One region of the Alteromonas sp. AWM4_230 genome, then DNA from elsewhere that is predicted to be linked to it. Evidence: predicted binding sites of a transcription regulator. Region 1 holds the regulator's gene; each other region holds the start of a gene.

Region 1 (8,112 bases):
CCACGGAATACATCCAGATAAATTTAGACACGAAACAAATGACATCTGATCAACCCGTTGAGATACTGGGTACGCAATATCTTATTTTAAGCAATGGGTTTAACGCGAATTTACGCACACAAGAATACGAGCTTTTAGATCATGTACAAACGACTTATTCCCCTAGCAACTAGCCTTCTACTTGCCATCGCTAGCGGTGCGGTAATAGCCAGTGAAGAAGATTTTTCACAACCCATTAAGATAGGGTCAAACACCCAGTTTATTGATGGTAAAAACAAAACCGCGCTGTACAAGGAAGATGTACTTATTACCCAAGGTTCACTCCTAATCGAAGCTGATGAAGTAGAAGTAATAGCTACAGATGGCAGCGGCCGTGAAATATTTATCGCCCGTGGCAACCCTGCAAGCTATTCTCAATCACTAGAAGACGGTACACCGGTATCAGCGAAAGCCAATGAAATTCGCTATGAAGTAATTAATCGCACTATTTCTCTGGCGGGTAATGCTGAGCTACAGCAAGATACCAGTAAAGTGCAAGGTGATAAGATTACGTTCGATATGATTACTGAACAATTGCTTGCAACGGGTGGTGCCGGTGAAGATGGTGAAGGTCGTGTAACCACAGTATTTACTCCTGACACCATTCGTAAAACATCGTCTAAGAAAGACAACGAGGACAATGAATAGCAATGGCAACTTTGAGCGCTAAAAACCTTGCTAAATCGTATAAATCGCGACAGGTTGTTCGCGATGTAAGCCTTTCAGTGTCTACCGGTCAAATTGTTGGTCTTCTCGGCCCTAACGGCGCTGGTAAGACCACCACTTTTTACATGATTGTAGGCTTAGTCAACTTAGACAAAGGCAAGATCGAAATTGATGATAATGAGCTTACTCACCAGCCAATGCATGAGCGCGCTCGCCGCGGTATAGGCTACCTTCCGCAAGAGGCATCAATATTTAGAAAGCTTACGGTACATGAAAATATCATGGCCATTTTGCAAACCCGTAAAGATTTAAATTCACAACAGCAAGAAGAAGAAGCAGACGCCCTACTTGATGAATTTAATATCAACCATATACGTAATAGTACGGGGATGAGTTTGTCAGGGGGAGAACGGCGTCGCGTAGAGATTGCCCGCGCTCTGGCAGCAAAACCACAATTTATTTTGTTAGACGAACCATTTGCCGGTGTTGATCCAATATCAGTTAATGATATAAAGAAGATAATACAGCATCTGCGAGATAGGGGTATTGGTATCCTTATCACGGACCATAACGTACGCGAAACATTGGATGTTTGCGAAAAAGCGTACATTGTGAGTCATGGCGAGCTTATTGCGCAAGGAACTGCGGAACAGGTTTTAAGTAATCAAAAAGTAAGGGACGTATACCTAGGCGAACAATTCAGGCTATAGTTAGTGTAACCTAATTGTCATTTTTCAGTTTCGCTCTGGTATATTTAATTTAGAGCATTTAAATAAGACGTAGATGAAACCATCTTTACAGCTAAAATTTAGCCAACAACTTACAATGACACCTCAGCTTCAGCAGGCCATTAAACTGCTGCAGCTTTCTACGCTTGATCTCCAGCAAGAGATACAAGAAGCCCTCGATTCTAATCCGCTTTTAGAAGTGGAAGAAAGTAACGACGAGCCACAAGTAGAAAAGAACAATGTCGATAGTGACGATAGCGCTGCTGAAGCGACCGCTTCTGCATCAAGCGATACGCTAGAAGCGGGAGATGCACTGGAGAAGAATGATCTTCCCGATGAGCTACCTATCGACAGTACTTGGGATGAGTATTATTCGGCTTCTTCCGCGCCTGCACCTGGCCCATCTAATGATGATGAACAAATCTTCCAAGGTGAGACCACAGAAGACATTCAAGAACATCTTCTTTGGCAAATGCGCCTCACTCATTTTTCAGATACTGACCGCGCTATCGCTACAGCAATCATCGACTCAATTGACGAATCAGGTTATTTAACCGTTACTCTTGACGACATCTTAGAAGCGGTCAACGACGATGATCTAGAAGAGCCTATCGAAATGGACGAAATAGAGTGTGTACTTAAGCGCATTCAAATGTTCGACCCCATTGGTTCAGGTTCTCGTACACCTCAAGAGTGTCTTATGGTGCAATTGCGCCAGTTTTCAGAAGACACACCGTGGCTTGCTGAAGCGAAGCAGCTTATTGAGGAATATTCAGACTTACTGAGCAGTAAAGACTACCGCACGCTAATGCGTAAGAGCCGATTGAAAGAAGATCAGCTGCGCGAAGCAATGCGTTTACTTCAAACCTTGAATCCTCGCCCAGGTAGTGCTTTAGTTACTAAAGAGCCTGAGTACGTTATTCCTGATGTCTCAGTAACCAAGAAAAATGGCCGTTGGGTGGTTGAGCTGAACCCCGACAGTCTGCCTAAATTAAGCGTAAACCAACAGTACGCAGCGATGAGTCGTCGTGCCAAGAACAGCAGCGATTCACAATTCATCCGCTCACACATGCAAGAGGCCAAGTGGTTCATAAAGAGCCTTGAATCTCGCAACGATACCTTAATGAAGGTTGCAAATTGCATTGTGCAGCAGCAAATGGGCTTTTTTGAGCACGGCCCGGAAATGATGAAACCAATGGTGCTAAATGATGTCGCAGAAATGGTAGATATGCACGAATCGACTATTTCGCGTGTAACAACGCAGAAGTATATGCATACGCCCCGTGGCATCTTCGAATTGAAGTATTTCTTCTCAAGCCACGTAGCAACAGAGTCAGGTGGTGAGTGTTCATCTACAGCGATTCGTGCATTGATCAAGAAGTTAGTGGCTGCGGAAAATCCTAGCAAGCCGCTAAGTGATAGCAAGATTGCTTCATTGTTGGCCGAGCAAGGCATAAAAGTCGCTCGGCGAACAATAGCAAAATACCGGGAATCATTGTCGATCCCGCCGTCGAACCAACGCAAAAGCCTTATTTAAACGGGCTTAATAATATAAGGAAGACGAAATATGCAAATCAACCTTACTGGTCATCATGTCGAAATCACCGACTCTTTGCGTAATTATGTCGATACGAAGTTCAGCAAACTTGAACGTCACTTTGATCACATTTCTAATGTGCATGTCATCCTGAACGTTGAAAAATTAAATCAAAAAGCTGAAGCGACTGTTCATTTAAGTGGCGCTGAAGTATTCGCATCCTCAGAAAATACCGACATGTATGCGGCGATTGACAGCATGGTTGATAAACTCGACCGGCAGGTAATCAAGCATAAGGAAAAACTGAAAAAACATTAGTAGTTAATTGAGCATGGATATACAAGCCATCGTAAGTCTGGACCGCACCGAGTGTGCGGTTCAGTGTAATAGTAAAAAGCGAATTCTTGAGATCATCGCTGATATCGCTGCCAAGCATAACGACAACATCGACCAGGCAACGGTTCTAAATAGCTTGATGGCTCGAGAACGTATGGGTAGCACGGGTATTGGTAACGGGATAGCACTGCCTCACGGTCGCTTGGCTGGCCTTGAGAAGGTAATAGCAATCGTTGTAACAAGTACACCAGCTATCAACTTTGATGCCCTAGACGAAAAGCCCGTAGACATATTCTTTGCTCTTCTCGTTCCCGAAGAGCAAACCGAAGGACACCTTCAGACACTGGCTACCGTAGCCGGTAAGCTAAGCGACAAAGAAACGATTAAAACAATACGTCGTGCAACAACCAGCGACGAAATTATTTCTGCATTAAGTTAAACAATAAGTGCCTACACCTCATAGGTAGGCGCTTTATTTGACAACTCGCATGTGATGAAACCAGAATATAAGGGAGAATTTAGGTGAAGCTGATCATAATCAGTGGTCGTTCGGGGTCTGGTAAGTCTGTCGCACTTCGCGCATTGGAAGACTTAGGTTACTACTGTGTTGATAATATCCCAGTAAATTTGCTTCCCACCCTCACCCATACTGTTGTTGATGAATACGATCAAGTTGCGGTAAGTATTGACGTTAGGAACCTACCCAAAAACCCTGACGACTTGGTAGAGATTCTAGACTACCTGCCTTCTTCTTGGTCGATGACTATAGTGTACATTGACGCAAGCGATGACGTTCTGGTTAAGCGTTTTAGCGAAACTCGCCGTCTTCACCCTTTAGCTAAGCTAAATAAGTCTCTATCGGAGGCTATTAGGGCGGAGTCTGCGCTTCTTGCGCCAATTACTGAACGCGCTGATTTATACCTAGATACAGACAAGCTAACAATACATCAACTCGCCGAACTGATCCGTGAACGTATTTTGGGTAAGAAAAGTTCACGCCTTGTTCTTGTCTTTGAGTCGTTTGGTTTTAAACACGGCATACCTAAAGATGCTGACTACGTTTTTGACGCGCGTTTTTTACCTAACCCGCATTGGGAGCCAGACCTTAAACACTTAACTGGGTTAGATGCCCCCGTGGAAGTATTTTTAGGCTCACAACCCGTAGTAACCAAATTTATTTGGCAGATTCAAAACTTGATGACTACATGGCTTCCTCACTTAGAGCGCAACAATAGAAGCTATGTGACTGTGGCTATCGGTTGCACTGGCGGCCAACACCGCTCTGTCTATATTGCCCAAACCTTGTCGAAAACCTTCAGCGAAATACATCCTGATGTTCAAATTCGTCACAGAGAGTTGAACCAGTAATGACTATTCAAAAAACGCTTACAATCGTCAATAAACTAGGCTTACACGCGAGAGCAGCCACCCAATTAGTTAAGCTTGCTAATCAGTTTCATGCCAAAATCATTTTGAAAAAAGGCGATAAAGAAGCCGATGCAAGCAGCGTATTAGGCTTGATGATGCTGGAAAGTCACCAAGGTGAACAGGTAGATGTTATTGTCGATGGTGATGATGCGGTCGATGCACTTGCTGCCATTGAAGAGCTGATTGAGGGCAGATTTAACGAAGACGAATAGTCTCAACCCGAATATCTCTTGACGAATTAATCAACAGCTAGCTTAGTAATTCCAAATTCTTGCGTAAAAGCCACGCAATTATCATGACAGACTTAATATAATTGCGATATTCTACGCACACTTAGGCTACACAGCCTTTATTTTCCATATCAGCTTAGTAGGAATAACGCCTTATGGCAGAAGCGCTTGTTTCTAAATACGTACAAACCCAATTACGTGCACTTAACGCAGCGTTGATAAACGGTCAATTTGTATCTGTACGTAAGCTTCTGCTTGAACTTCCCCCTTCAGACGTTGCGCATATTCTCGAATCTAGCCCTAGCAGGACCCGTGATGAGTTGTGGGAGCTAATTGATAGCGACTTTCACGGTGATATTTTAGAAGAACTCTCTGATGATGTTCGAAACGGTATTATCACAAAGATGCTCCCCGCCAATGTGGTTGATGCACTTGAAGAAATGGATACCGATGACTTGGCAGAAACGCTGAGTAGCCTTCCTGAACCTGTGCTGGCAGACATTCTCGATTCAATGGATGCACAAGACCGCGTACGTGCAGAGCAGGCGCTGTCTTACGGTGAGGAAACCGCTGGTTTCATCATGAACACCGATACCATTACCTTGCGTCCTGATGTAACCATTGATGTGGTTCTTCGCTACATTCGCTTAAAAGGTGAGTTACCGGAAAATACAGACACCTTCTATGTGGTCAATAGAACCGATAATCTGGTCGGTATCATCCCGGTTGCCCGTCTACTCACCGCGGATACCGACGACAAGGTGTCTGATGTTATGGACGAAGAGTCAGAGGCCATTCCGGTAAACATGCCCGACGATGAAGTGGCAAGCCTGTTTGAGCGTTATAACTGGCTTTCAGCGCCGGTAGTTGATGAAAATCATCGCTTAGTTGGGCGAATTACCATTGATGACGTGGTTGATATCATTCGTGAAGACGCCGAACACTCAATGATGAGTATGGCGGGTCTTGATGATGATGAAGATACCTTTGCACCGGTTATGCAAAGTACTAAACGCCGCTCCGTCTGGCTGGCAGTAAATTTAGTGACTGCGCTAATGGCAGCAATGGTAAGTGACTTATTTGAAGCCACGCTAAGCCAGCTTGCCGTATTAGCTATATTAAATACTATCGTACCGAGCATGGGCGGCGTGGCTGGTAACCAGACACTAACCCTTGTTATTCGGGGTATGGCGCTCGGTCATGTAAATGCCAGTAACTCGCGTTGGCTTATCAGTAAAGAAATCTCGATTGGCTTTTTAAATGGGGCAATTTGGGCAGTGCTTATTGCCTCTGTTATCGCACTTTGGAAGCAAGATTACATGCTGGGCGTTATTATCGCCTTTGCGATGATGGTAAACATGATTGCGGCAGCGCTTGCCGGCGCAACTTTACCCATGATCATGAAGCGCCTTAAAATAGACCCAGCGCTTGCTGGAAGCGTTATTCTAACTACGATAACAGATGTAGTTGGTATCTTTGCCTTTTTAGGTACGGCAACGCTGTTTTTAATTTAAGCCTAAAAAATAATCATCCTTAATTAGGATCTAGCGATTTTTGATATTATGCGCTCAGGCAATTAACGAATTGGCTGTATACCCATTAATATTCAGTTTGTATCCGACACCCCATACGGTTTGTACTAGCTGTCCGCCATTTTCAATACTGTTAACCTTATCGAGTTTACTGCGTAGACGATTGATATGGGTGTTTACCGTATGTTCGTACCCTTCGTGATTATAGCCCCACACCTCGCTAAGTAGTTGGTTGCGAGAAAAAACTTGATTGGGATGACGACAGAAATAATTCAACAAGGTAAATTCTCGTGCTGTTAGTGTCAGCAATTGCCCATTAATCGTCACGCTGTGATAACGCAAGTCGACGCTAAGCGGGCCTATCTCGATACGCTCGTCACTACCACCGGAAGCTCTCGTGTTTTCATGGTTAGGCATACTTCTACGCATATGAGAGCGAATACGTGCCGAAAACATGCGTTCGTCAAACGTACCAGTAAGGTAGTCATCAACACCCGCTTCATAATAATTTGCTTCATCTACCTCCGAGCAGGCCGTATCTGTTGTCGACATCTCACTTTCGACAGCCACTACCCAGCTTTCGGAGTTAGCGTCTACGAGAGTTTTAATACGCTGCAGGCACATCTCGTTTCGTACTGATTCAACGATTATAAGTGAATAATGTTGTGCTTTTAGCAAGGATTCTGCTGATTGAAAATTAGAGACTGCGTCATAAAGAAAACTATGCTTGCTCAAACATTGCGATATGTTTTGTTGAAACTTATTCCCGCTGTAGATGATAAGGATCATAACTCGCTCCTAATTCGCCGATAAAAAACAAGACCCGACCCTCCGTGTTTTTATTTCACATTAATAACAATTTTTTTGATTGATAAATAAGCACTAAAAATTTCTAACAATAGTGTTATTCATCGATACAAATCTGTGCGTTTTTTGTGATAGTTCTGTGATGAATTAAAAATTTTACTGCCCTAAATTTTTATGCGAATTAAGCCATAAACAAGGACAATAAGATGAAATTCACTAAACTTGCTAGCGCTACCCTACTGTCGCTAGCAACAATTTCAGTAAGCCAAGCCGTTACCTTAGATGTTGAAATTACTAATTTAACCCAAGCGCAAAGCTTTACGCCGCGCCTAGTTATTGCGCACGATGACACCGTTGACGCTTTTGAAGTGGGCCAGCCAGCTTCATCGGCGTTAGCCTGGCTTGCTGAAGCGGGGGTTATTGATGATGAGCAAAACGCTGATTCAAGCGGCGCTAACTTTGAGGCGTTATTGGGTCCTGTCGATACAGACAATGGCTCAAACACATGGCATCGTTTTGGCGGTCTTCTAGCCCCGAAAGCAACATTAAGTTATCCCTTCGACACAATGGACAAGCCTTATCTTTCACTGCTGTCTATGCTGATACCGACCAATGATGCCTTTGTAGGTATGGACAGTATTGAAATCCCTACTGAACCTGGCACCTATACGTATTATTTAAATGCTTACGATGCCGGTACTGAGTTAAACGATGAGCTAAATAGTGCTCGTACTGACGTTGTTGAAGCTGGGACAGGAAATGCGCTTGGTGGATATGGTGTTCCTGGTGTTGCCGGTGGCGGTGCACCT
Region 2 (8,112 bases), 2.1 Mb from region 1:
CATGATCAAACTCTTCAATTAAATATATCGAAATATGAATCGTCGTTGTGACACTCTTAACGAGTGCCCACACAGATTGTCTTGTCTAAATTGTTAAAGAACGTAGCAGCTTCGCTGCTATTCACTAGAAGCCGCTGCTTCTTGGTGACTCACCCTGTTCGAGTGAGGTGCGCATTATACGCTGGAAGCTTTCGTTGTCAACACTTTTTGAAAATTTATTTTCTGAAGCGTTTCTTCTAAACTCCCGTCTTTACTGGCCTATAAAGATAGTAGAGACTTACTTCAGGAGGCTTGCTGTTTTGCTTTTCCCCCGAAGCGGATGCGCATTTTAGGGAAATGAGCGCTCACGTCAACACTTATTTTAAATAAATACAAAAAAAGCGACCATTCGGTCGCTTTTCACTCTATTCGTTCATTTTGCAGGCAGATTTATCGGAAAACGCTCTGTTTAATAACACTAAAAGAAATTTTCCCTCTTTTCATAGCGTAAAGAATTGCCTACTTACTATTTAGTAACGTCTTCACTTTCGCTTTGATTCTTTTTATCAGCATTGAAGTCCGCGTCTTCTTCGTGATCGCCTACCACGTCATCCAAAGTCACTTTCTCTACCGTGCGGAAAGTATTGATAGGCCCTGCCAGTGCATACAAAGCAAATACTAAAAACAGTACAAGCGCTGGCTCTGTTGCAACAACAACGAATATTAAAAGCACTAATAGAAGGCCAACAAATGGAACCTTGCCATGCCAGTTAACTTCTTTGAAAGAATTATACTTAAAGTTACTCACCATAAGTAAGCCAGCTAAACCAGTTACTGCGGCCACAATCAACCCGTAGTCAGTCCCTACTGCATTATACTCGACACCCACCCATACAAGACCGGATACAACTGCCGCTGCTGCTGGACTAGCAAGACCTTGGAAGAAGCGCTTATCAGCGATTCCAACCTGAGTATTGAAGCGAGCTAGACGCAATGCTGCACCAGCTACATAGACAAATGCCGCTAACCAGCCCAACTTACCTAATTCGGTTAAGCCCCAATTATAAGCAACAAGTGCAGGTGCCATACCAAAAGAGACCATATCGGCCATAGAGTCATACTCTGCGCCGAAATCACTTTGCGTATTTGTCATTCTAGCTACTCGTCCATCCAGCCCATCAAATATCATTGCCACAAAAATTGCGACAGCGGCTGCTTCAAAACGACCGTTCATTGACGACACAACAGCAAAGAAACCAGAAAACAAACCTGCTGTTGTTAATAAATTGGGAAGTAAGTATATCCCTTTACGTTTTTGTTCAGACATATGTCCTCGTACTTCTACATGTAATTGAGTTAATTATTTCATAGATATGCAAGAAGGCATAGCAAAGTAAAGATACAGCCAGCTTCCATACATAAATTTCGGCGATGGCATATTCAAAAAGCTTTGCAATACATTTAGATGAGTCCACTTTATCAAATAAGGACAACGCACAAAGGCTAATAATTTAGAACCTACTTCCTTACTTACCTCGCCAATCAGTAATAACTAGGTATACGGTCACATACCTTAAACAGGTCACCGTTTATATATCATACAACTCCATGTTGAAACTAAGTACTTTCCGAAAAAGTGTGTGTACATAAATAGTACAACGCTTGAAAGGTTTGTACTTGAAGCGCTATGCGCTTTTTATATAGGAAAGTGATTATGCGATTACTAGACAAAACCTTTTCTTCCAAGACCTTGCTATTACTTTCAATGGCGCTGGTATCGACGCTGAGCGCTAATTCAGCATTTGCCACCTCTTATAAAAAGCATGATTACTCCTACTGCGGCTCATCGGGTAGCAGCAACACCCAGAGTAAGCAGTGTAACTCTCCGCTTGGTGAGTATACCTATGATCTAGTCGACGATGGTGTTTACAATAGTGTTAACCCTGATAACTCTCCTGTGGAGATTGATGGCGTAAACATTTCTTTGTCTGCATTTTCAGATACTAATAATGCGACCGGCGAAACAGTGGTTGCCGCTAGCTTACAAAAAATCTCAAATACTTGGGCTTATGGAGTTACCAATAATGACGAAGCTTACTACAAAGGTAGTTCTGACCATGCTATCGACAACCTAAACTACTATTATGAAGGTAGTAAGGCTGCTTATAAAAGTGGAGTGACCAATGTTGAGCGTGATTATGACTTTGTACTGCTTTCATTTGACTCTGCAGTAACACTAACCGGCGCGAGCTTTTCATGGTTATATAGCAGTAATGATAGTCAAGTTTCAGTAGCTGCCTTAAATGACACCTCTACTTTGACCTCTGGTGTAAATACATGGAGTGATATTGTTGCAGATGCGCTTACTTCTGCATCTTTCGATATTGAGAACTGTGACTATGTAGAGCACCGCGCCGATTTTGCGTTCACTGAGTCAGCGCAATATTGGCTCGTAGGGGCATACAACACCGCATTTGGTAATATTGGTGGGTACATTGGTAACGACGCTTTCAAACTTGCTAATGTTGGTTTCTCAATTACCGAAACGACAGGTACCCCTGATACTACGGAAGTGTCGGAGCCAGGTACTATCGGCCTACTAATGGCTTGCTCTTTATTCGTCATGTGGCGTCGCAAAAAGGCCATTTAAGGAAATTAGACTTTAGATCACTGACAGGTGGTACAACCTGTCAGTTTTTTTTACTGCACCCTACCTTGTTAAAAAATATTATCGTTAAAACAACAACATAAAATTTGGCCCGAATTATGCTTGAAAGAAAATAATATAATTATTTCCTAGTATCAGAGTCGTATGTATGAAGTTAAGAAAATTAATAATAGTTATGTCAGTAGTGTCTGCCTTTTCTGCACATGCAACCGACAGTAGCCTCAACGAATATTCATTAGCCACAGACGGTATTAGTTATACCCTTTCTCCAGATAGCTCTAGCGGGACCTCAATAACGATCGATGACACTACCGTTTATGTCGGAGTTACTTCTTGGGCAGATACTGGGTACTATAATGGTAATTACGACACTTGGAGTGGCGGTTATTATAATGGTAAGTACTATCAAGCCGAAAATGATGATCTAGTTGTTAATCAGGGGAGTTTGAAAGATTACGGTGAAGGCTTTGGTTTAATAAACAATGATATATACCTAAATGAACGCAATAGGTACAAGGGCGATAAGCACTCTATTGATAACTATAATGCAGAAAAAGGCATTGCGGACTTCGATATGGTATTACTTTCGTTCAGCACCGATGTGACGCTTACAGACGCATCGTTTTCTTGGGTGAGTAATTTCGGCAGCAATCCAGATAGCGAAAAAGAAGTCACTGTTGTAGGTTTAGATGATGTTTCGTTATTTTCCAGTGATCAAGACTTTACTTGGGCCGACGTAGCTGAGACAACTATTTCTTCCGCGGTAGGTCACTATGGCGTAAGCAATACTAAAGTTGGTGATTCTTTTGTATCAGAGTTCACCAACTTGACCTCTGCTCAGTATTGGCTTGTCGGTGCATATAATACTTTTTTCGACGACAGTACTTCTTCAAACAACTTCGGGTTTAAGCTTAGTTCTTTAGGTATTGAACTAGCAAGTAATGATACTACACCGCCCCCACCTACGCAGGTTAGCGAACCAGGCGCCCTTGCACTTATGAGTTTAGGTTTAGGTCTTGTTCTTTATAGACGTAAGCGTCGCGTTTAATTGTTTAAAAACGCTTAGAAAACACGTATCTTTAAAAGGTGGCTTAGGCCACCTTTTTTTATGCTATTTTTAAGCCTGTAGCTAGGCTAAATTTCGAAGGTTTATATGGATTTTTTTAATAATAAAAAGCGTTTTGTACAACGCGCTATTGTCTCTGCAGTTGCCTCTTCTTTAATCGTATTCAACAGTTTCGCAACTACCTCAGAAGACTATGAAAAGGCCTTAACTGCCTTTAACGAAAACGAATACGATGAAGCCTATATTCACCTTAAAAACAGTTTACAAAAAGACCCAGAAAACCTAGCTGCTAAAATACTAATGGGCGAGATACTGCTTATTAACGGCTATTTAACTGCAGCCGAAATGGAGTTTGTAGAAGCGCTGGAAATGGGTGCCGATATTAACCTTCTGGCAGAGCCGCTGGGCAACACTTGGCTTTTCTTAAACAGATACCAGGAGATTGTAGAGTTTTCTGATTTAAACAAGCTATCGGGTGATGCAGAGCGTGAATGGTTAATGATTCGTGCAACCGCGTGTATTAGGTTAGAAGAAGAGCAATGCGCCTTACGTGACTACAACACCATCGTTTCCCGCACGCCCAACTTCGTACCTGCTATAAATGGGTTAGCTTCCATCGCCCTTCAAAATGAAGACTTATCTAAAGCAAGTTCTCTTATCAATAAAGCTATGTCATTAGAGCCTGAAAACGCAATAACATGGCGTTTGAAAGGCCAGCTCGCATACCGACAAGGCGATAAAGACGCCGCAACCGCACATTTACAAAAAGCCCTGACGTTTAACCGCGACGACCCTATTGCCTTGCGTAATCTAGTGGACTTGTATTTAGAAGCGAAAGACTACGATACTGCAAAGCTATTCGTAGATGAGATCATTGAAGACACGCCTAATGATCCTTTGGCCATCTTACTCAACAGCTGGTTGCAAAGCAGAGACAACCAACAAGCTATTGATAACGAAAAGCTAAAAGAGCTTAATGATTTTATGGCACAGCTTGATCCTGAGCTCATAACTTCTCAACCCATGTTGCTCTACATAAGCGGTTTAACAAACTTCTTTAATAACAACATGGAAACGGCCGCAAAAGACTTTAATGGCTATTTGCAACAGGAGCCTGATGACCTACAGGCAGTATTGATGCTAAGCCAGGTCTATATGGCGACACAGCAAGATAAGCAAGCGCTCGCCCTGCTTGAACGCCATCAAGATGCGTTGATGGAAGACCCTGACTCGGCACTTCTTCTAGGTGATTTATTTATTCGCCAAAACAAAGCGTTTAAAGCTGAACGCTTATTGCAAAACCTTGAATATAAGTACCCGAATGAGAACAAACTCCAGCTGTTTAAAATCAAATTGATGGCTGCCAGAGGTAAGCAGGACGAAGCGCTATCAATTCTTGAAAAGAATTTGCCGACCTACAAAGACAACGCAGGTTTTCTATTCACCTATTCATTAATGAATTTACAAGCGCAGCAATTCGATAATGCGCTGAAGGGTGCAAATTTACTAAGTGAACTTTATCCTGACGAAGCTGAAGTGTACAACCTAAAAGCCGGCATTTTGATTAGACAAGGTCAATTGGCAGAAGCTAAAGACAACATTGAGAAAGCACTAGCGCAAAACCCTACCCTCTTTCCAGCAAAATTCAATTTAGCAGCTACAGAGAGTCGTTTAGGAAATGTAGAAAAATCTAACCAACTTGTAGAAGAACTACTTGCTTTGTCCCCTCAGCATAACGAAACATTAATGCTAAAGGCGTTTAATTTAACCAAAGCGGGCGCCGTAGAAGACGCGAAGCAAATTTACCTTGATATATTAACGCTCAACCCTTCGAATGTCGGTGCTAGAGAGCGCATTTCATCTTTATACCAGCAGCAAGGCGACATTAAGAACGCACTGTATCATTTAGATTTGCTTATAAAAGATGATTTCGACAATGCTGACTACCTTCTTCGTAAAGCTGCGCTTCAGCTATCAAATAATCAGCGAGCTGATGCGGAAAAAACGCTAAGCATTGTTAGAAACTTTATTAACGACGATGCTGGAAAGCTTATCGCTTATGCTGACCAAGCTCGCAATGTAGGAAACAGCGAAAGCGCCCTAGGTGCCATGGCTCGCGCTTACGAAATAGCCAACACGAGTACTTTTGTAACTTTGCGCTATACCAGCTTATTGTTAGATTTACAGAAAAACGATAAAGCACAGTCGCTATTAGCGACGATTCCAGCAAACCAGCAAGAGAATCCGGTCTATCACTTTCTGAAGGGAAGATTAGCTGCGAATAAAGGTAATAACGAAAGCGCGATTAACGCTTTCCAAAAAGCGCTAGAAGTCGACGCTTCCTTTGCACAGGCATTTATTGCGATCTACAACTACGCGTTAAACGAACAGTTTGTTGATGTATTTTTGAAAACCGCTCGAAAACTTGTTCGTGAAAATGAGAATAACCTGTTGGCGAAAAATCTGCTGGCTCAGTACCTTTTCTTTATACAGGAATTCGAGGAATCAACAGCACTCTATAAAGAGCTTATTGAAGAGCCAAACTTATTGAACCCTTCCGAGGCCTTCAACCGCTTAGCTATTATGCATATTGAAAAATCACTGATCACCGCTAAAAACTATGCGCGACAGGCTTATGAGCTGCAGCCTAATTCTTCTAAAATACTAGACACCTTTGGACACATTAAAGCGCTACAGGGAGATTATGAGGGTAGTCTTAAAATGCTTAGAGACGCTTTCGCAAGAGACGCTAACGACCCTAACATCCGCTATCACCTTGGCTACACGCTTGCAAAACTCAATAGAATTGAGGAAGCGAAAAAAGAGCTAGAGTATGCAGTAAATGTAGAGCGACCTTTCTTTAGACGTCCGCAGGCTAGAGCACTATTAGAGAGCCTGTAAGGCTCTCTACGCATAGATTCAAAGACAGCACGAACAGTTGCGTTTGTGCTTCTCCATCTTACCAATGCCTGGGTTAAAGGTATTGGTAGGGTCTAGCTCTCTGTAAAACTGCTGTAGAGCACTCTCTGCTTTATACAAATGCCCAACATTATGCTCGGCAGGATATTTAGCACCGCGGCTATCTAATAGTGCCAACATGTCTGCTTTGACTTTGTGAGCGTCGCTGCCCTTCTTTAGTATGTAATCTTGATGAAAAACATGACAGAAGAAATGTCCGTAATAAAGTGGCTTTTCAACATGTTTGGCTATGTGTTCAGGCAATTCTTCTACCCAAAACTGGTCATTGCGGCGCAACGCAATATCTAACGCTAAAATATCCCCTACTTGTTTATGATGCATCATTTGATAGCGCACCGCAGCACCTGCCGCTGCGAAGCGAATTAAAAAGGCTTTAGACGCCTCCTCTTCATTGCAGGTAATGTAGTCACCATCTAGCTTCTCTTTAGTAAACAGTTTGGCTAAAAGAGTCTTTGCCTCTTCAATGCCACCATCGCTCATCTTAAGAATAAGGTGGTGCTCGTACTTGTCACGATAGGCTCTTAAACTTGCGGGGATCTGGTCAGAGAAAAACTTACTCCCAAACTGCATAACTCTGTCGCTTAAATAGCGAGGCATAAAAGGCAGTTTGTTAAGCACAGCATCCACCCGCCCTTTTAGTGCAAACATTTTAGGTAGTGAATCAGTTCCTAAACGCTCAATACTTAATATGGTATCTTTGCCGTACACATCTGCAATATCAAACATATCTCTATGCAGGTATTCACCTACTTCAGGAATGTTTTCAAACGTCGACAGAATGTCTCTGCGAATACGGGTAAGTACAGCAGCATCGTTTGTACCGATATAAAACGTTTGTTCTTTTTTAGGTACTTCAAATGTGTCTAAGCGCACGGCAAAAATGGCAATTTTACCCGCGCAACCGCTGGCTTCATATAGTCTTGATGGGTCGGCATTGAAGCGACTAGGCGTACTAGCATTTACATCTCGAACGATTTCTTCATAGTCACTGGCTGACGCTTTTTTACTCGTTTCTGGGAGGGATTTTGAAAAGTTGCCTGAAGCGAGATTACAGATAATTTCTTCAGGTGTTTCACCCAAGTCTATCCCTAAATGATTAACCAGCTTTAAATCACCGTTAGCATCGATTTGAGCAAATAGCGACAACTCCGTATAAGCGGGGCCTCGTTTAACCAATGCGCCGCCAGAATTATTAGCTACACCACCAACGATAGACGCCCCCAAACAGGACGATCCAATCACCGAATGTGGCGCGCGGCCAAGGGGCTTTAACATTTTTTCAAGCTTAAACAAGGTTGCCCCAGGAAAACTCAACACTTGGTTACCGTCGTTTATTAGAACGACATCATCCATGGCTAAGGTGTTAATTACCACCACCGGCCTATCATAATCATCACCGTTCGGGGTAGAACCTTCGGTC
Region 3 (8,112 bases), 1.8 Mb from region 1:
CCTCGGTTGCGCTTCTTACATTACTAAACCCGTTAATTTTGAAGGATTAGTTGAATTAATGCGTGCTTTAGGTCGTTATTGGATCGAGTTCGTAGAGTTACCACACGAGTAAAAGAGGTACTAGATGTCAGAGGTTATTAAAATTCTATTGGTTGAAGATGATGAAGATGATTACTTCTTAACTTCTGACTATCTAGAACAATGTGAGTCACCTAAGTTTGAATTAACTTGGGTGACAAACAGTCTTGACGCCATAGAAGCGCTTAAGACGGAAGACTTTGATTTATGCTTGCTTGACTATTTGTTGGGCGCTGAGAATGCCATAGACGTTCTGGGTGTTCTTAAATCGAACCAATTTAGTCTGCCAGTGGTTATTTTAACAGGTCAGTCAGACGCTACTGTAGATGAAATGGTGATGCGCGCGGGAGCCGCAGATTATCTTCAAAAGTCCGAAATAGAATCGCCACGTTTTATGCGTACTATCCGTTATGCCATGGTTCGTCGCGATATAGAAAACGAGCGAATTGAGCGCAATAAGGTTGAACAAAAAAACAAAGCAAAAGACAAGTTCCTAGCCCACCTTGGCCATGAATTGCGCACGCCTCTCACCTCTATTTTGGGCTATACAGAACTTCTCATTGATGACGCAAGGAATAGCCCGTTTCAGCAAGAGCTATCGATAATTCATTCAAACGGCAAACACTTATTGAGCTTGCTCAATGATTTACTTGATATGTCGCGCATAATGGCTGAGAAGCTAGAATTAAACATTAAAGATGTAAACTTATCTGCTTTTCTTACCGATATTCACTCCTTAATGCGCTTGAACGCCAAAGATAAAGGGCTAAGTTTGAATGTGGTGTCTAACACCAAAATCCCTGAATTTATTAAGACAGATCCCACCCGACTTCGCCAAGTGCTGCTTAACCTCATTTCTAATGCGGTTAAGTTCACCGATAAGGGCAGTATTACACTTACTATAACCCTTGATGAAAACCCAACAGATAGTGAAAAACCTCAGCTACTTAGATTTTCCGTAGACGATACTGGCATAGGTATGCCACCAGACAAGTTGATCAACATCTTCCAACCTTTCGAGCAAATTGAAGATGTAATGCGCGCTAATCACGGTGGTGCTGGTTTAGGTTTAGCTATTTGTAAAGAGCTTGTCACCAAGCTTGGCGGCGATATAGACGTGTCATCTCGACTTGGAGAAGGTAGTACGTTCACATTCGATATTGACCCTGGCGATATTTCCAAGCAACCTCACGTCGACCTAGAACTCGGTCAGATACAAACCGTCGAATCTAGCAGTATTGATTTAAATGTTACCGGCAGAGTGCTGATTGTCGATGACTTAAGAGAAATTCGGCGCCTTACCGGCCACCTTGTAAGTCAGTCTCAGGCAGATATTAGTTACGCGGAAAACGGTGTTAAGGCACTGGAAGCTGTATTACAGGCCGATGAACACAATCAACCATTTGACCTCGTTCTCATGGATATTCACATGCCTGTGATGAATGGCATTGAAGCGTTACACGCTATTCGTCGCCATGGTAAAGATATTCCCGTTATTGCGGTCACCGCAGCCAGTCGTAAAGGATTAAGAGAGTCGCTAATACGCGAAGGTTTTAATGACGTTATAGGTAAACCAATAGACCGCTTTGCACTCGCTCAACTTCTCTCACAATACCTTCCTCCTGGCGATCACGTTACTTTTACCAATGTGGAAGCACAGGTTGCTGACATGCCGATACAGAAACCTTACGCACCAGAGGAAAACATGCCATCAAGCGATGGATTTGAATCCAATACGAATATAGACATTGCAGCTGAAGACCCCCCTCAGAAAAAAGGTGACGGAAGCCCTTCTAGTAAACGTATTTTAGTAATTGAAGATGATGAAGATGCTGCAGAGCTATTGCAGTTGTTTTTAGTTCATTTAGGTCATGAAGTCACCACCGAGTACTGTGGTGTTGATGCGCTTAGCACCGCACAAGACAATGACTTTGATCACGTGTTAATGGATTTGACGTTACCCGATTACAATGGTTATGACTTGGCTGGCGAACTTAAAGAAAAATTGCCTAATGCATTGCTTACCATAGTTAGTGGACACGAGGCCGAAGAAGATGCAATGGAATCGATAGGAATAGATAGCGCGCTGCTTAAGCCGGTTTCAAAAGATGACCTCGCATCTGTCGTAGGTGGAAGCTAAGCTTTCGTTTTAGCGACTAAGAAAATATTACAGGGGTTTGCAAGGATAACGCATTTCTCTTGCAAACCTTTCACCCTCTCAAATAACTTAAAAACCTATCCAACTGTAAATAAAGGATTTATTCTATTGGTACAGCCGTTGCAATAGTTATTGTGAACCCAAAATATTAAGGAGAGTATTATGGCTACACAAGCTTCAGCAAAACCACAAACCGTTAAAACTAGTAGTGCTAACGGTGTGGCTGAACCGAGTCACCCAGTAACGGATCAACTAAAAGACACCCTTCATGCGTCAGTAGACAAGCTTGCCGATAGTGCGGGCGTGGCGGAAGAAAATATTCGTCGCACAGCCTCATCATCTGCTGAAAACATGTCTGAAAGAAAGCGTTTAGCAGAGCAGAAATGGCAGGCATCAAAAGTACGCAAATTTGCGATTGAAAATCCTGTTCAAACTGCAGGTATCGCTTTTGCGGCAGGTATGCTAGTAACGTCGCTTCTACGTAAGAAGTAGATTCATGAAAGCGCTAGATTTTCACAAAGCACGGTTTCGCACGTGCAATGAAAATCCATTTCGCCTGACGCCGCCTTCGGCGCAGGCGAAGTTCCATGAAAACGCTACAGGAGAAAGTACACCCAAAGAAAAGTCACCTGACGAGCAGTCAACCCAGCAACAATACCCCGACCCGTCTTTCTCCGATGTATTCAACGCATTTAAAGAAGCATTCTCTCAGAGAAAAGAACAAGGCTTTGCATTTCTTGAGCTAACTAATAGTGAACTCATGCTTGTCAAAAAGAGTTTTTTCGTCACTGTTTTTGCATGCCTCGCAGCATTTGCGGTTGGTACAGTTTGTTGGCTTATTTTAAATATTGCTATAGGCGCTATACTTCACAATGTTGGCGTGCACTACGTTGTGGTACCACTTGTGTTATTAGCACTTAATAGTCTTGCGGCGTTCGGTTTCTTTAAGCTTGCTCAGAATGCGTTCAACTATCTAAGTTTAAGCAGATTAATTCAAACATGGCGTAGGGTCTTTGGGTAAGGCATAGATTTAAAGGCGCATTAACCCTTTTGATTAAGTTCATTTGATCAAATCCATGGACAGTGCCCTGTCAACAATAATGAGGTGAGTACTATGAACATCTTTTTGAAAGCGAATATAAAAGATATTGCGCAAAAAGAACATGCCTATTTTTCTCAAAAACATCACGCAGATGTTGCACTTACACAAGCAAAAAGGCAATGTTCGTTAATGATGGGTAAGCCAGAGACCCTACTTGGCATAGCTTCTGTTGGTGCATATAAAGGTGCAGTAGATGCTAAGCCTAAAGCAAAGCGTAACCGAGCGTTAATGGTTTTAGGTAGAACCGCGCTGTTCTCTTTGTTTCAGTAATCACAGTATTAAGGAATTTGTGAGATGAACATCAAAAGTAAAATTAAAAGTGGCCGCGTACTTCTTGCCACCGCAGGTGCGGCACTAAGCTTTGCGATAGCAGGGTGTTCATCGACACCAGTAGCTGCCCCTACCCCATACAAATCAGCGAACTCTAAAGCCTCGTATGGTTATTCGAGCGAAAAAATATCTGCAAATCAGTATCAGGTTCTTTTTAAAGCGACTGATAAAACTCCGGCCGACAAAGTACAGCAGTACGCTCTATATCGCGCCGCAGAAGTCGCACAAGAGCAAGGCTTTACTTATCTAGAGGTGATTAATACAAATATTGATAAAAAGCCTGTTATTGCGCGGGAAGTAACGGCTGGCAAAAATGAGCCAGCAATATTTCAAACAGATAGGCAATGCACTATGTCAGGCTGTGAGGAAGTTGCTCAACCAATGGCCGCCCCGAGCTCAAACGATGTAGTAAATACTCAGATTAACGACATCTACTTTACTATTGATGTAAAAATGGCGAATGATAAAACTCGTTTAGGTAAAAACGCCTTTACTGTCTTAGAAGTGCTGTCACAGCCTCTAGAGCCAAAGAATACAAATTAGCTGAACGTCATTCTGTACATCTATACACTGCATCATCAGTGTTCTGACAAAATGCTTTTCGGTACGCAATCAGTGTTACTGAAAAGCATAGCTTAATTGCACGAGCAAGTCTGTGGAACGCCCTAAAGCCCACTACCTTAAATTCATAGCTACCACCCATTCCCTGAAATGCATCCTATAAAGCAGACTAAGGGCCTGCAAAATCCAGTCCTTCGTATATAAGTAAACGAATAAGCTTGCGTATAAATTACGTAATATCGGTGAAGTAAAGCAACATTAAAACACACTAATCAACATGATAGATGAGACATTCATTCGTTCAGAACCGATACATGTCTAAACATCTTTATTCTTAATGACCCATTAATCTTCTATTAATGTTGTACAAAAGTCTCCGTCACCCAATCTAGCTATCATTAAACCTATGAACTGCAGAGCAGATTTGTAGAACGCTTTTTACAACGTTATACAGCTTCTGCTCCCAGCAATTTAATTAGGTAATAACACGTATTTATTTTGCAAATGACTGAGGAGTCACGCGATGAAAAAGTTAAACTCGTTAATGACAAAAACAACGCTTCTTGCAGCTTCGATTATGCTAGTAACAGGCTGCAGTGCAGTGGCCAAACCGCAAATGAATGAGACCGCCACTTCGAACGTTGGTGTATTGAAGGCTAAGGCGCTAGACAATGCATTACTGTATTCGGATGAATGTATTACAGAGCGTGAAGTTGTAGCAGCACAAAAGATGTGGGGTGAAGGCATTGTACGTATTGGCGCAGTGTTTAGTAACGACGGTGACTACTCTGGCGAGGCGGCTGATTTTATCCAGGACATGTACGGATATGATTTAAGTAGTGTACTGTTTAAACCAACCCTTGCAGCAAATGATCAGTTCCGTTCAAGCTTTGATGCAGCGCTTTCTTACTTTGTCGGTGGAAATGACGCTTATCAGGAAGATAAGGGTTTTGCGATTAAGCCTTATACAAACGTGAAATTCGACAATGTAGGAATTATTAATAACAGTTGTCGGATGGCGGTGGCGATGGGTAACTACTTCTTTACTGACACTAAGGGCGGAGAAACAAAAGTAGAGTACACCTTTGCCTATGTGAAAGACAGTGATGGCGACCTGCGTATTGTCGCTCACCAATCTTCGTTACCTTACAACCCAAATGGTAACTAGGTAACGCTCAGCCCCCAATCTTCTCAGATTATGTGGGGCGTCACCTCCTCCCTTTTATAGGCAAAGCGTTTTTCCCTTTCGCTTTGCCTCTTTTTTCATCTTGAATTAAATGATGAGAAAAGAGCTTCTGCTCTATCATGTAAAAAATGCATTCGCTTGTGTAATCGTGACTCCTGCCACTGAGAATTACGTTTCAAAATTTCAATCTAAAACAAACTTAATCTATATAATTCATGCACTTAAAAAACAGGCACAAAGATAGCATTAGTTATTGTGAAAGTAACGGAAGCAATACGAGGATCTAGTTATGTTAGGTTGGGCAATCACATTTTTTATCATCGCCATTATTGCAGCAGTTTTTGGTTTTGGAGGCATCGCAGGTGCAGCAACAGGTATCGCACAGTTTCTTTTCTTTGTGTTTATCGCGTTGCTCGTAATCTCACTTATCGCAAATGCGTTACGTGGTAGAGCACCAAGAGCCTAAGAGTTAGAAGTATTTTAATAGGAAAAAGGAGTAAGGATATGTTTTCATTTAAAAACTTATCAAAGGTACTAGTAGCATCAGCATTTGCACTATCACTAGCAGCTTGCGGTGACGGTGAAGCGGAAGACGCAGGCGAAGAGCTAGACGAAATTGTTACCGATGCAGGTAATGCCGTTGAAGACGCTTGTGAAGATGTGAAAGAAGGCGTAGACGCTGAAGATAAAGACTGTTAATCACGTTTTTATCAAAAAAGGGTCAGACAATTGTCTGGCCCTTTTTGTATTTACAGTCGACGTAGTTTGACCTAACTGGTTAGTTAAGACACTTCTTCACCGCCTAATTCACGAGCAAGATCATCCAGTGTAGAAAGCGTGGAATCAAACTCCCCTACACCATAACGATACTGTACGCTTACGTGATGGTCGGTACGCCCGAACTTCACTCTTAACCCTTCTGCGTCAATATGCTTCACGGTATTCAAAAAGCGATAGGCAGACATTTCTGTTTCAAATTGAAACTCAACACTGTTTTCCATTTAGGCTTTCCGTTTAAGCAACAATTTCTGGGTGAGCATGAATTACTGCCACAACACGTTGAAGCAGATTATTGTCCGCTTTATCTATAGAGTCGTAGGATAACCAGTCGGCAAGAATGTCGGGGGCGGTCGCCGCCTCTCCTTGTTCCAACTTAGACGTCATCATTTGTAGCTGTACACTAGAGCGTATAGATGCATCTGCATCCGGGCTTGGCATACCAGTTGCGACTTCTAATGCTACCGTTAACCATTGTCTGTCGTGCTGAGTTGTTTCATTTCCAGTAGACTGACATAATACGTTCGCCCAACGCTTCCCTAACGTTTCCGCTAGAGCCTGCTCGTCACCACTTCCCTCACCTACACTTAGCTGTAGTAAAGAAATCAGAGCCTGAGCTCGCGCCAATCGGGCTTGAGATTGTGCATTTTTCGCTTGCGCCGCACGCTTACTTTCAAGTGAATCAATCTTTTTATCTACTTTCGTACGTTGCGCTTTAGGCAAGTCGGTTAACTGAGCGCGAACGTCACCTATTGATTGACTAAACGTGACATCATCGCTGTTGATGTCAACAGCTTCCACTTGCTTGAGTAGCGAATCTACTAACGCGTTAAATGCATTATTTTGTACTTTCCGCTCGGCTTTTAAACGTTCAAATACGGTGTCATTGGCAGCTTTAAATTCTGCCCACAACTTACTCTCTTCACGTTTACCTGCATGGCCTACTTGCTTCCACTGGCTTTGCAATTGCTGAGCTTTGTCGGCAGCGCCAGCGACATCTTCTTCCGTAGCAAGTTGACAAGCTTGAGTGACTAACGCACGCTTTTGAGCTTGATTATCGCTTTGCCACTGAGTCACTTTAGCCTGGATGGGCGATGATACCGCCTTCCATTCTTGCTTCAGCTGTTCATAAATTTCACGTTCAACCTGACCTGCAGCATGCCACTGTTTAGACGCTCTATCAAAAACCTTCACTAACTCGGCTTCTGGCGTGTTAATGTCCATTGCCTTAACGGTAGCGATAATCGACATGCGCTGTTCACGGGCAGCAGCCCGCTGTGCATCTAACTTCGCGTAATGCGCTCTACAAGGCTCGAAGGCCTTTTCAAGTGCATCATCGAATTGCTGCTGTAATAACGCGTCTTCGCTGCTTTCTTCGTTACTAGACGATGAAGGCGTTAATGATAACCATTGCTTGCGCAGATACTTAATAGCTTCGCTTCTTTGCTTAATATTTTCTGCATCAGCACTGGCTAACGCTTTTGCTTCTTCTAAAAGAGCGGGTTTGCGCGGCGCCGCAAGGTAATCCTGCCATCCTTCTAAGCGCGACACATCACCAGCGGTTTTTTCAAAACGCTTCTCTACATACTTTTTCGCTGAACCAGGAAGCGCAGCATAACTTTCCTGAAGCTTTGCAAATTTTGAAATAGCAACGCGGAATTTACCCTGAGCAATTAAGTTATCGATAACGCTAATGTGCTTTCTAATGTGTTTTACTTGCTCATTTTCTTTGGATTTTTGAGCACGCTCTTTGGCATTTACACTGCTTGTCGCTGCGTTGAAACGTTTAGACAACGCCTTCGGAATGGCATCGATTTCGCGACTAAGCGCTTTATACGCTTGACGTGCTTCGTCAAACTCCGTTTTAAGAGCCACTACACTACTGCTTTGTAATGCGCCGCCACCATTTACCTGACTCAA
Region 4 (8,112 bases), 1.9 Mb from region 1:
AGACAAAACTCATAAAGACGTACACAACCGTGCTTGGCAGCTTGTGATTAACAACACCGATAAACCTTTGCAGTGGCAAGCTCTTCCCCCGGTTCCATCCAGCCTTGCACTAAAAGGTCGCTTGGCTTCCGTGGCGGTAGGTGTTAACGATGCCGTTTACATTTTTGGTGGCTACACGGTGGATGAAGATCATAATGAAATTAGTACGCCAGATGTTTATAAATACTCGCCCACGACAGAGGAATATACGCTATTGGCGCCTATGCCTGTACCTGTTGATGATGCAACTGCACTGGTTTACCAAGACCGCTACGTTTACTTAGTTTCAGGCTGGCACAACGATGGCAACGTAAATCTTGTACAAATCTACGATACGCAAACCGAGCAATGGCAACAGGCAAGCCCTTTTCTTGGTAAACCGGTATTTGGTCAAGCTGGAGGCATCGTTAATAACACCATGGTAATTTGTGACGGCGTATCAGTAACACCGCACAGTGATAAACGCCGTAGCTTTGCTGCAGAAACCGCCTGTTTCAAAGGCGTAATTGATAAGAAAAACCCTTTAAAGGTTGATTGGCATAAACTTGACCATCCAACAGGTACTGCGCGCTATCGCATGGCCGCAGCGGGCGATGAGGCCACCAATAAAATCTATTTTGTAGGCGGCTCGGCTAACCCGTACAACTACGATGGCATTGGCTATAACGGCGAGCCTTCAACTGCAGATGACGCCATTTGGGCCTTTGATATTGCAAAAGAAACGTGGGGTATATCGAAAACAGAAGCTGAAGCGCCCACCATGGATCATCGCGGATTAATTAACGTTAACGGTTCTTGGGTCACTATTGGCGGTATGCTTGGCGCGCAGCGCGTGACCAGTAAAGTCACCACGCATTTTTCAGCACTCGCAGAGGCGTCTTGTTCACCAACGCGACAAACTAGCTTTAACGTTTCAAGCCAATCATCAGATGGGCAAGCTGATGAACAAGTAAAAACAGCCCCCAAACTAGAGTGCCAACACCAAAACAATGTAAACGGAGAAAAATAAACAGTGAAATCTAAGCATGCACAGGTTCATTTTAATGAGAGCGGTACGCCTGTCGCCGACCATTTTGACGACGTTTATTTTTCTAACGACAGCGGAATTGATGAAACCCAACACGTTTTTGTTGCTGGCAACGACCTTGCTGAACGCTGGCAACAGTGGCGCAACCCAACTTTTGTCATTGCCGAAACAGGTTTTGGAACTGGGCTGAACTTTTTGGTCGCCATGCGTGCCTTTAACGAATTTAGAGCTGTGAACCCTGACCATCCGTTAAAGCGCCTGTATTTTATCACCACGGAAAAGTTTCCACTGCCTCAACAGGATATGAAGCGTGCACTAGAAGCTTTCCCTGCCCTTAAAGACGAAGCGGAAGCACTCGCTGCACTTTACCCTATGGGACTTGAAGGTTGTCATCGCTTACATTTCGATAAGCACTCAACCACGCTCGACCTGTGGATTGGTGATGTTCACGAACTTTTACCTCAATGGCATTCCCCTGTAAATGGACTAATCGATGCCTGGTTTTTAGATGGTTTCGCACCAAGCAAAAACCCGGACATGTGGACCGACGCTCTGTTTAGCCAAATGGCTCGCTTATCAAAAACCGGCACAACCTTTGGCACATTTACCGCCGCAGGCATAGTAAAGCGTGGGCTAGCTGGTGTGGGTTTTAGCATTAAAAAACGCAACGGCTTTGGCCGTAAGCGTGACATGCTGACCGGCGTTTTTAACCAAGACAACGAAAATGTGCAGCATAAACTTCGCCTGCCTGCTGGCCCCTATTACAGGTACGCTAACGGCAGTTTAGATAAAACAAGTAAAGTAGCAGTAGTAGGATCCGGCCTTGCTGCAGCCACTGCGTGCCTTGCGTTAGTGAAGCGCGGTATTAACACCACCTTGTATTTCGATGGGGACACTCTTGCAAGCGGCGCGTCCGGAAACCCGCAAGGCGGCTTTTACCCGCAGCTTCATAGCGAAGCAAGTATTGCCAGCCGCATTCAGGCGCACAGTTTTTTGTATGCTAGACAAGCCTACGATCACACTATTGAACATGCAAAAGCCTGTGGCCTAGCCGACGTTGCCCATGATTTTTGTGGCGTTATTCAATTAAGCTTTAACGACAAGGTAGCGGAACGCCAAAATAAACTGGCAGCAGCCGACGTATGGCCTGAAGCTTTAATTAAACCCGTGGACAGCAAAGAAGTGAGCGATATCGCTAACCTAGCTCTTCCCTACTCTGGCTTATACATTGGCTTGGGCGGATGGCTTTCTCCTCCACAGCTAGTTACTGCCATTATTGAAGAAGCATTGCAAAGTGGCAAACTCGAGCTGAAACCCAATCATATCTACGTATCCCATAAAGCGATTGAGGGAACGCTGCACAACGAAGACAGTGGCGCTTCAACCGGTACTCTTGATGCGGATGATGTGGATACAACTAAAGATGGCAGCGTAAACGGGTCAGCAACACAGAAAGTGCAAATTTGTTTTAACCTTGGTGAGCCTGAGAAATGTGCTAAGGGTGATCTTGATAGCAACACTTTCGATAGCGACTTACCGCAAGAAAACGTTATTGCCGATCACCTTATTCTTGCCCTTGGCGCAGGTGCGGTAAACGCTAGCGATTTTGACAGCCTGTCCCTTCGCCCTGTTCGTGGTCAGGTTGAAGCCATCCCCACCCAAATGCCAATTGAACAGCTCAAAACGGTATTGTGTCACAAAGGCTATATGACGCCTGCGCTCGACGACAGACACGCACTTGGCTCAACCTATGTGAAAAACGACTTAAGTAGCGATGTGCGAAGCGAAGAAACTGAAACAAACCTTGCCACACATGAACAGGCGCTGGCAAATACCGACATCGTGCAGGCATTACAACACGACGGCCAAGCAAGAGCGGCAACGCGCTTAGGTTCGCCCGACCACCAGCCTGTAGTAGGTGCACTGCATGATTTTAATGCGTTGAAAAAACACTACGATATGCTAGGCGTGGGCAAGCCGTTAACCAGCGCGCCTGTGTTGCCTGAAAGTGTAGTGTCCACCCTTACTTGCTTAGGGTCGCGAGGGTTAACCACAGCGCCTTTAATGGCAGAGGTCTTGGTGAGCAGTCTATGTAAGGAGCCGCTACCTTTAAGCAATGATTTGCTGAATGCCGTTAACACCAGCCGCTTTATGACGCGAGAAGCGATTAGAAGTCAGGGGTAATAAACCGAGAGGTCTTCGCGAAAGTTCTACTGTGCCTAGACACAAAAGATCGAATGTTTAGAGGATATCAAGCGAACATGAAATGAGTTCGCTTTGAAAACACAGAGCGCAATGGTACTAAATGGCTAGTTTACGCTAGCCATTTTATTTAAATCCATCACGATAAACGCAGGAATGTATACGTTGGCGCTTGCCACCACTTGTTTATTTTTCAGCGACACAATACGGGCGTTTACGCGTACGCCTCTGTCATCTTCAATAATGGTGCCGGTTACAACATGGTCCATTTCAACCTGTTTAGCGAGTGCAGTACCATCTCGAGTAAGTACGAAATCGCCCACTGGCGTTACGGTAATGCCACCTGCAAGCTTAAAGTCGACAACCGCTAACCCAAAGTCTTGCAGCTCAGCTATTAGATACTCTGAAAGCTGATTGCCTAACACCGTGCTGTCGCTCAACGACTGATTAAGCCTCACAAAGCTCGCCACACCCACCATATCTTGCTGCGTAAGACGGGTTGCATTGTCCATTAACTCCATCGCAAGCTGCGAAGCGTAATCGTTTAAACGTTTGTGCGTTTGTGAAGGTGAATAGCCATGGTGTAACGGGTCTTTGTAGCCCGGCTCTACTTCCACGTGCTGTTGATATTGCCTATCGCGAGAATCTGGTGTGTACTCTAACCCTGAACGGCTTGGCACAGGAACTGGCTCGGCGTGATGCGTAATTTCACCGTCTTCGCCTAACCAAAACGAGCCAATAGACTCTGTGCTAGTGCACCCTGTCATACAACCACTTAGCATTACGCCAACGGCTACCCAACTGCTAGGCAAAAGCTTCTTTGTAAACACCATACTGAAACTCCTAGCCGCGACTTAGCTTAACGCCATCGCGCATACCGTTTTGCTGGCTACCGTCACTTGGAATAAGTGCATCTACTACGTAGAACGGCACTAACATTTGTGCAGTTGCCACCACAGCTCGCGACGCCATGCCTAAAATACGGGCGTTAACTAACACGCCACCTTGGTGCTTGGTCATCGTTCCGGTTAACACGTATTCAATAGGAAGGCTGCTGCTCAATTCTAAATAGTCTCGGCTTAATACAAAATCGCCATCGTCAGTAATGCGAATATACTCGGTGGCTTTAAAGTCGATAACCGGCACGCGGAATTTATGCAGTTCGTGAACAAAAGATTCCGCCATCTGACGACCAAGCAAATCTGTTTTCTGCAAGTCAGTATCTAGCAGTGCGAAATGGGTTACACCAATAGGTGTTTTGTTATTCACGTATTCCATATTGGCGATTAAGTCTTGCGCCATGTTCTTCACATAGTCGCCAATATGCTTGGTAAGAGGTCGACCTTTATACGCGCCCTGTACGCTCGAATACAAAGGAGGTTGACCGATAGCGCCATACGCGTCCATACCCTGAGACTGGGTATCATTGGTATTTTCAACTGGCTTCGTAGGAGCGCGGTCGGCGGCAGTGATATCAATCACGTTCATGGCTGGGCGCTGAGGCGCTTGTTCTGCTACCTCTTCTTCCCCCATCATCATAGAGCACCCGCTAACGCTCAGCAGTGAAGCACAAAGCGAAAGCGCTGCGTATTGATTTCGTCTTTTCATGGGGTTACCTCGTACCTTCAGTTCTGTATAACTTGCCATTTCTGGTGGTTACTTGTTCTTCTCGCCAAAACAGTTCGGCTGGGAAAAAGCGTGTTGCTGCAGCGACAATGTTTTTATTTCTAGCGTTGATAATTCGAGCGTTAACCACCGCACCAGACTCTTGATACACCATAGTGCCGGTAATATAAAAATCGACGCGCTCAATGTTGGAAAGCTGGTCGATATTGCGCGTTAACACTCTGTCGCTCTCGTCACTAACAATTATATCGTTCGAAAGCTTAAATTCTTGAGTAGAAAAGCCTCTTTTCGTGGCCTCAGTAATCATTCCCTGCTCAAGTTGATGACCCAACAACATTAGCGGGTGTTGATGGTCAGCACTGTATTTCATAGTATCGGCAGGTACAAAGCCAACTACTGCATAGCGAGACTGACGCGCTGGACCCACATCAGCAAAAAGTTCGTTCGCCAACATATAGGTGTGGTATTCCACATTCCCCAATGCCGATACGTCGCTGGCATCGGTTTGCGCAAATTGACTCTTAGGTTCGTCAGATGAAGAGCAACCAGAGAGTAAGCCCAATATAAGCGCGGTATATGCCAAGGCTTTCGTGACTAAGCGACCATTTTCTGTCAGCCAAGCGTGAGAGACAGGTTTTGTGATACTTTTCATTACACGTGTCCAGTGAAAAACGTCAAATTACTATCGGAAAGAAGCAAAAACTCATCAAAAAACGTGATCAGCTACTTCGCAAACCGACATTTTCAGTGTCTTTAAGCAGGCTTTTGCAAAATTCGCACCAAAGAGAGGCTGCTAGTAGCATTGAAGGTTACTTTGAAAAGATTGCCGATAACCAAGTGATATAAAGCGCCTAGTTTCAGTAGATGTACCTTCTTCAGCGCTAAAAAAGTTTGATGTTTATAGCCAGAGCGTTCTTAAAAAGCGGAGATGACTTGCCGCCTTAGGACAGAAAGCTGCCGATATTAAATAGGCAATGATCACAATGCCATGTGATTAAAAAACTTAAGAACTCCCGGGACTCTCATGCCACGTTAATGACCAGGTAGCTAAATAAACCTGCACATGCCTAGACCTAAACTTTCGCCATCACGAGGTTCAAAACCGAACTTAAGATAAAAACTTTCCTTACCATGCGCAGCCAATAAGCCAATCGTTGCGCCAGGTGCGCAGCAAGACTCTAAATGTGCAATCAAGGTGTTCATTATTTTCGATCCCAAACCTTTATTCTGATGTTCTGGATGAATAATGACGTCTTGAATGTAAAAATACATTGCGCCATCGCCAATCACCCGACCAGAGCCTACAAGGTTGTTGTCGAGGTAAATTGTTGCCCAAAACAACGAGGCATCAATACTCTTTTGAACAACCGATAAACACGGGTTATTCCATCCAATCAATTTTCTTAAACTGGCAAAGTCTTCAGCTGACGGAGGACTTTCTTCAACGGTGTAATTCGTATGCATCATTCGTCATTCCGCCCGTCGTTCTCTCAAAAGCTAACTACCTAATTCGGTAATGTGAAGTAGTTCGCCCGACGGGCCCCATAAAATGCTTTAGAAATGTCGTAGTTTTTGCTTGGAATAAAAGTCTTAATATCTATGACGTCCATATCTTAAGATCCCTTAAGCTTCTCTGTTTTAATTTTTCCACTGGCTAAATGGCAATAACAGCAAGCATGTCTTCGCCATCTTCATCTAATCCCACCTCTTCGAAACCAAAACTTGAATAGAAGGTTTTAGCGACAGGATTCTTGGGGTTATAGCATATCTCAATAAATTTAAGCTCAGAAGTTTGCTTTATAAGCGCGATAGCTTGAGACAAAGCAACTCTGCCAATTCCTTTATTTTGATGGCTCTCATCAATCATAAAGCGCCAAATGGACACCTTAGTTGGCGTTTCCTGAACCCACATCAAGAATCCTACGGGCTGGTCGTTGCAATAAATGGCTTTACAGGTATGGTTATCATTATAAAAAGACTCAACCAGCGACCACATATTGCACGCAACAAACGCTTGTTGATCTTCCGCCACGTCCAAGTCACAAACCTGTTCATAGTTAGATTTGTTTATTTCTTCCAGTGAAATTTTCATCCTGTTTTCTTTTACGCTCGTTTTATTTCAATACGCATTATAAGCCGAACTTTATTCAATTAATCAACAAGCGATTATAGCCACGTCTAAAGGACGGGCCTAAGAACCAATGCCGAAAGGTACAACCCTAAGCCAAATACTGCATGGTTTAAAACGCTGTGTAGGCGAACAGCCTTAGGATTAGGCGTTTTCGACGCAGCAATTCCTGCGCCCATTCCAGGCTGCAATACGAAAAATGGTGCAACGACTGTGGCTATACCTAGTGCTAAAGCTGGCCCTGCCGATGGTTCTAGCAACCAAGCCTCTCCAAATGTAAGAAAAAGTAACACCGCATAGCCAATACCAATCACGTAATGCACTGTCCACCCAATGGATTTTTCACCACTCACAACATCGGCGTTTGCAATAGAATTATGCGAGAACCGCCCTTTTCTCATATGCCCTATCCAACGCCCTACCATGCCCCAATTAGTTGGAGCAATACCAAACAGTTGTTGCCTTAGCAGCGCCCATAAATCCATCACTAGGGTAGCCCCAATACCAATTAGCACGATTAAAACAATATTCTGCATATTCACACTCAACAGCTAGTTACATTTAATTAGAGATGATAGCCTACAACTTCAAGTTAACTTTAAGTCAAGCAATCCTTTGGAAAAATGTATGGAAATATCTCAGGTAGCCAAAAAGTCAGGAGTGTCAGCATCTACACTTCGGTTTTATGAAGAGAAAGGTCTTATCAGTTCTATTGGTAGGCAAGGTATACGTCGTGTGTTTAGCCCGAATGTACTAGAGCGTCTTGAGTTAATAGCATTAGGTCGCGCTGCAGGTTTTTCTTTAGAAGAGATTGCGGGCATTTTGGGGAACGAGGCAAAGCCTGAAATTGATCGTGAGCTACTACTGAGAAAAGCTAATGAATTAGACGGAACAATAAAGAAGCTCACAGCCATGCGTGATGGTCTGAAACATGCGGCAGCCTGCACAGCACCAAGCCACTTAGAATGCCTGAGATTTCGTCGTTTGATGAACCTTGCCGGTGCGGGGGCAATAAAAGGCTTAGCATCGAGTAAAAAGTAAAATGCCCGCATTGAGCGGGCATTTCATTGTCATCTAAATCAATTTAACC

Evidence for each region. Region 1 encodes sigma-54, which starts transcription at its own class of promoters, with help from an activator protein. Its sites were predicted from a motif close to GTTGGCACGNNNNTNGNNT; they were not measured.
Region 2: a site for sigma-54 is predicted at 2,733-2,751, ahead of xdp1 (exosortase-dependent surface protein XDP1). Genes of this name have one in related genera too.
Region 3: a site for sigma-54 is predicted at 2,254-2,272, ahead of ACXACS_RS10100 (DUF883 domain-containing protein). Genes of this name have one in related genera too.
Region 4: a site for sigma-54 is predicted at 5,660-5,678, ahead of ACXACS_RS09390 (FlgO family outer membrane protein). Genes of this name have one in related genera too.

The regions. Positions count from the first base shown of each region.
Region 1 is NZ_JBSWTB010000001.1:4,148,496-4,156,607, forward strand. It holds gene lptC (LPS export ABC transporter periplasmic protein LptC) at 1-173, shown strand, start outside; gene lptA (lipopolysaccharide transport periplasmic protein LptA) at 142-687, shown strand; gene lptB (LPS export ABC transporter ATP-binding protein) at 690-1,415, shown strand; gene ACXACS_RS17865 (RNA polymerase factor sigma-54) at 1,489-2,970, shown strand; gene hpf (ribosome hibernation promoting factor) at 3,001-3,288, shown strand; gene ptsN (PTS IIA-like nitrogen regulatory protein PtsN) at 3,302-3,745, shown strand; gene rapZ (RNase adapter RapZ) at 3,829-4,674, shown strand; gene ACXACS_RS17885 (HPr family phosphocarrier protein) at 4,674-4,946, shown strand; gene mgtE (magnesium transporter) at 5,120-6,478, shown strand; gene ACXACS_RS17895 (response regulator transcription factor) at 6,533-7,285, opposite strand; gene ACXACS_RS17900 (spondin domain-containing protein) at 7,510-8,112, shown strand, end outside.
Region 2 is NZ_JBSWTB010000001.1:2,072,989-2,081,100, reverse strand. It holds rRNA gene ACXACS_RS08845 (16S ribosomal RNA) at 1-21, opposite strand, end outside; gene pssA (CDP-diacylglycerol--serine O-phosphatidyltransferase) at 506-1,306, opposite strand; gene xdp1 (exosortase-dependent surface protein XDP1) at 1,694-2,629, shown strand; gene xdp1 (exosortase-dependent surface protein XDP1) at 2,796-3,695, shown strand; gene prsT (XrtA/PEP-CTERM system TPR-repeat protein PrsT) at 3,801-6,614, shown strand; gene dld (D-lactate dehydrogenase) at 6,633-8,112, opposite strand, start outside.
Region 3 is NZ_JBSWTB010000001.1:2,369,111-2,377,222, reverse strand. It holds gene ACXACS_RS10110 (response regulator) at 1-112, shown strand, start outside; gene ACXACS_RS10105 (response regulator) at 125-2,218, shown strand; gene ACXACS_RS10100 (DUF883 domain-containing protein) at 2,399-2,728, shown strand; gene ACXACS_RS10095 (hypothetical protein) at 2,733-3,257, shown strand; gene ACXACS_RS10090 (hypothetical protein) at 3,351-3,608, shown strand; gene ACXACS_RS10085 (CC0125/CC1285 family lipoprotein) at 3,633-4,211, shown strand; gene ACXACS_RS10080 (phosphoribosyl-AMP cyclohydrolase) at 4,753-5,397, shown strand; gene ACXACS_RS10075 (DUF1328 domain-containing protein) at 5,705-5,881, shown strand; gene ACXACS_RS10070 (hypothetical protein) at 5,920-6,114, shown strand; gene ACXACS_RS10065 (hypothetical protein) at 6,198-6,416, opposite strand; gene ACXACS_RS10060 (DUF349 domain-containing protein) at 6,430-8,112, opposite strand, start outside.
Region 4 is NZ_JBSWTB010000001.1:2,199,412-2,207,523, reverse strand. It holds gene ACXACS_RS09410 (Kelch repeat-containing protein) at 1-1,048, shown strand, start outside; gene mnmC1 (FAD-dependent 5-carboxymethylaminomethyl-2-thiouridine(34) oxidoreductase MnmC1) at 1,052-3,250, shown strand; gene ACXACS_RS09400 (FlgO family outer membrane protein) at 3,376-4,101, opposite strand; gene ACXACS_RS09395 (FlgO family outer membrane protein) at 4,112-4,876, opposite strand; gene ACXACS_RS09390 (FlgO family outer membrane protein) at 4,881-5,546, opposite strand; gene ACXACS_RS09385 (GNAT family N-acetyltransferase) at 5,942-6,361, opposite strand; gene ACXACS_RS09380 (GNAT family N-acetyltransferase) at 6,549-6,986, opposite strand; gene ACXACS_RS09375 (DUF2938 domain-containing protein) at 7,073-7,558, opposite strand; gene ACXACS_RS09370 (helix-turn-helix domain-containing protein) at 7,650-8,063, shown strand.